2 regions of the Colwellia sp. MB02u-10 genome follow, and region 2 is predicted to be linked to the other one. Evidence: predicted binding sites of a transcription regulator. Region 2 holds the regulator's gene; the other holds the start of a gene.
What was found. Region 2 encodes FNR, which switches genes on or off when oxygen is low (the NO sensors DNR and NnrR bind a similar motif). Its sites were predicted from a motif close to TTGATCTAGATCAA; they were not measured.

Region 1: the regulator FNR is predicted to act here: its motif matches at 1,450-1,463, upstream of H4J59_RS17450 (TraR/DksA family transcriptional regulator).

The regions. Positions count from the first base shown of each region.
Region 1 is NZ_JACGVK010000138.1:56,604-58,801, reverse strand. Features, by position in the region: gene H4J59_RS17460 (complement resistance protein TraT) at 1-679, shown strand, start outside; gene H4J59_RS17455 (YdcH family protein) at 819-1,073, opposite strand; gene H4J59_RS17450 (TraR/DksA family transcriptional regulator) at 1,085-1,396, opposite strand; gene H4J59_RS17445 (cytochrome b) at 1,608-2,177, shown strand; gene H4J59_RS17440 (YceI family protein) at 2,192-2,198, shown strand, end outside.
Region 2 is NZ_JACGVK010000072.1:44,608-46,805, forward strand. Features, by position in the region: gene H4J59_RS02080 (sulfite exporter TauE/SafE family protein) at 1-498, shown strand, start outside; gene fnr (fumarate/nitrate reduction transcriptional regulator Fnr) at 579-1,298, shown strand; gene uspE (universal stress protein UspE) at 1,472-2,198, shown strand, end outside.

The DNA of each region.
Region 1 (2,198 bases), on a different contig from region 2:
CTCGGCAATCCATACCTCAGTGGCTAAAAGAAACTTAGATGTACAAACAAAAATAAGTACATCTATATTTGTTGATCCTGTACCAGCAAATAAAAGAAAAATTTATCTAGAGGTTAGGAGCGCGGTAATGGAGTTTGACCGTGTTTCATTTCGAAAAGCACTTTCTAACCAATTAGTTAATAGTGGTAATGGCTATACTTTGACAGATAACCCTGAGAAATCTCAGTATAGGATGAGTGTTTTTGTCAGAAACTTAGAGAAAACTACACCTGAAGCGGCAGCATCAGCATTAGGTGCTGGTTTTCAAGGTGCAAGTATAGGTGCGGTAGCATCAGCAGCTACGGGTGGATCATATCGAGATGCAGCAGCAGCAGGTCTTGTTGTTGGGTTAGCTTCAACGGTTGCCAACGCTTTTGTGCAAGATGTGGTGTATTTACTTGTTGCTGACATACAAATTAAAGAGCGTGCTAAAAAAGGCATTATTGTTCGTCGTGACTCAAAAGTGAATATTAAAATATCTGAAGATGGCGCAACCACTCAAACTTACTCTGAGGCAACAAATCTGAAAGAGTATAGAACTAGAGTGGTGACTACAGCAAATAAAGCTAATTTAGAACTTGAAGAGGCGCAGCCATTAATGTTTGATAAAACAGCTTATGCAATGTCGGCATTCTTTTAATGGTTGAGCCGGTATAAACTAGTTATATCGATAAGGACCCTGTAAAAAAATCTGTTACAGGGTCTTGATAAACCAAAATTCTTTTGAAGCGTTGTGGCTTTTTATGACTTAACTATAATTTACTACGATTTAACTATAACTAAATTTTTGCTGACAATTGTACTTTTTTTAGTAAAGTATATAAATCGTCTTTTAAATGTAAACGAGCTAGTTTTTGTTGTTCTAAATAGGCATCTGATGTTGGCTCAACACCAACTTCTATACGGTGAACTTCTTGATCTAACTGATGATAATCTTTAAATAAACGGGCAAAATGTGCATCGTTAATTTTTAAGTGATGGATTTCTTTTTCTAACTCTGGAAATTCATGGTGTAAGTCGTGTTTTTCTATCATTAGGGTTGCTCCTATTTAGCACAATTAATACAAGTATCGATATAAGGTAATATTTTCAAACGCTTGGGATGGATAACTCCATTGCATTGGCTGCAAAAACCATATTCTTTGTTTTCAAAACGAATTAACGCTTGGCTGATTAAGCCCAGTTCAATTTTAGCTTCGAGATGAATTTCATTGAGCACTTCGTTATTTTTGTTTTCGCAAGTCTGTTCAGAAAAATCTTGAGAACGACCTTTTCTAAAGTCTGCTTCAATTGCACTAATACGTCGTTGAAGTTCATATTTCTTCTCTAATAAGCTACTTAGAATTTCTTTATTCATTAGCATTCCTCCTCAAGCCTCAATTCATTTTAAGCCTCTAGTTGCTAACTGTTTTGATCTAGCGCAATAATTTGCTTAAGTTTTTACATTACTTAAGGGGTAAAACTTATTCAGCTAATGGCGACCCAAGGCATTATTTTTCGACTAAATAACTGGGTTTTTTGTTAGTGAGTAGCTAAACTAAATAGCCCAGTTCTCATCAAGAAAAAAAATGGTTCACAATAAAGTCTCGTGGAAAAACAGTCAGCAACAATACGGCTTGCTGAGTAAATTACTACATTGGCTCTCGGCATTAACGGTTTTTTCGTTATTTGCCTTAGGTTATTGGATGGTCGAGTTAAACTACTCAAGTAAATGGTATCAATTAGCCCCGCATTGGCATGAAAGCGTCGGGATACTTTTATTAATGGTAACTATATTCAGATTGTTGTGGCGTCGTATTGCCGGCTCTCCCGGTGCAATAACTAGTCATAGTGCTTTTGAGAAAAAAGCCTCAGCTTTAATGATATTTATTTTGTATATTACGTTGTTTACTGTTTTGATTTCTGGTTACTTGATTACAAGTGCTAACGATAAAGCTATTGCTGTTTTTGATTGGTTTAAGGTTATACCATGGGTGCTGGAGATAAAAAACCAGGAAGATATTGCAGGTGTGGTACATTATTACCTAGCTTACGGCATAATGATTTTCGCACTATTACATGCATTAGCTGCCTTAAAACACCATTTTATTGACCAAGATGTCACGCTAAAACGTATGACTAAAACCACAGATAAATAATTAAAGGAACTGATATGAAAA
Region 2 (2,198 bases):
TCTTATAGTCTTATTGGCGCTCTCGTCGCATTCACCAGTTCAATGGCGACCAAAAATATCGGCGTACCTGTTTCACTGTTAAAAACTGTTGCGGGTGTTTTTCTTATCTTATTAGGTTTGTATTTAGGCCAGTGGTTTATGTGGTTAAGCCGCGTTGAACATTTAGGCAAGAATATTTGGCGCTACATAGCACCACAAACTAAAAAATTTATTCCCATTAAAAACGTAAAAAGTGCTTTCGCTTTAGGCGCACTCTGGGGCTGGTTACCTTGTGGCTTGGTATATTCTACACTAACTTGGGCATTGGCTAGTGCCGATCCCCTTGATGGTGCCTTAATCATGTTTTTCTTTGGACTAGGCACCTTACCTGCTTTACTTTCAGTATCACTAGGTACTATAAGTATTAAATCATTATTGAGTCATACACTATTTAGAAAGATGGCAGCCAGCTTAGTGATTTCATACGGCATCTATACTATACTAATTTCATATATATAACGTACCTGATATGGACATTATATATATATAAAATCATGGAAAAATTCATGGGTACATCATGAAAAATTTTAAAGGATATTATGAATTATAAATCATGCACTATTCATCAACATATTCACTGCCAAAACTGTAGTCTTAGTGAATTATGTTTACCCTTTTCCCTCAATGATAAAGAGTTAGAATCTTTAGACAATATTATCGACCGTAAGCTGCCGATCCATAAAGGCGAGCAAATATTTAACGATGGTCAACCCATGCATGCGCTTTACGCCATCCGTTCGGGTACATTTAAAACCTACACCATTAATAAACACGGTGAAGAACAGATTACTGGCTTTCATTTAGCGGGTGATTTACTTGGCTTTGATGCTATTGCTAATGCTGAACATCCAAGTTTCGCTAAAGCGCTAGAAACCTCAATGGTTTGTGAGATCCCTTATAATACGCTCGATAATTTATCGAACAGCATGCCAAAATTAAAAAAACAAATTTTGCGTATGATGAGTACTGAGATCCGTGAAGATCAAGAGATGCTAACATTACTTAATCGTAAAAATGCCGAGCAACGACTAGCAACATTTATCAGTACCTTAAGTATTCGTTACCATGCCCGTGGTTTATCTCCATCTGAGTTTCGTTTATCTATGACTCGCAGTGATATTGGTAACTATATTGGTTTAACGGTTGAGACCATCAGCCGTTTGCTTAACCGTTTTCATAAAAATGGTTTAATTGCCGTTGATGGTAAACTCATTACTATTCTAAGTTTCGACAAATTAAACGAATGTGCCGCACTTTAATGTAACGCTAACACCTGCTTTTCTACATTGCCTTATTAAGGTATTTCACGCTATGGTTAGCGTGAAATATTATTTATCGTCGACAGCATAATAATTTGATTTAAGACAACTATTATTGCTTCAAAGTAGACTATTGTTATAACACTAGTAGACAATTGATAAAGGAATTAGCTATGGAAAAGTATCAAAAAATACTCGCGATTGTTGACCCAACAACAGAAGAACAAAAAGCGGTAAACCGGGCGATAGAATTAGCGCGTAAAACAGGCGCTAGCATTACCGCATTTTTGACCATCTATGATTTTTCTTATGAAATGACCACCATGCTGTCAAGTGATGAGCGTGAAGCCATGCGCCAATCAGTTATTAATGATCGCACTCAATGGCTAGAGTCTTTACTCGCTGACCTTGATTTAAGCGGAATTTCTATCGATTGTCGAGTTATATGGCATAACCGTCCCTTTGAGCAAATTATTGCTCAAGTACTCGATAATGGCTATGACATTGTTATTAAAGGTACTCATCAACACGACAAATTCAAATCTGTCATATTTACTCCTACCGATTGGCATATTCTGCGTAAATGTCCTTGCCCTGTTTTACTCGTGAAAGAGCATTTATGGCCTGATAACGGTAATATTCTTGCCGCGTTAAACATTGGTAGTGAAGAGGAAGAACATAAAGCGCTTAATAACAAAATCACAGCAGAAGCTAAACAGCTAACCCAAGTCATGAAAGCTAATTTACACCTAGTTAACTCATTCCCGGGTACGCCAGTTAATATTGCCATAGAAATCCCAGAGTTTAATGCCAGTGATTATAATCGCTCGATGTTAAAACATCATCAAAAAGCGATGTTAGCACATGCAACTGCCTTTAATATTGCGCCAGAAAACACCC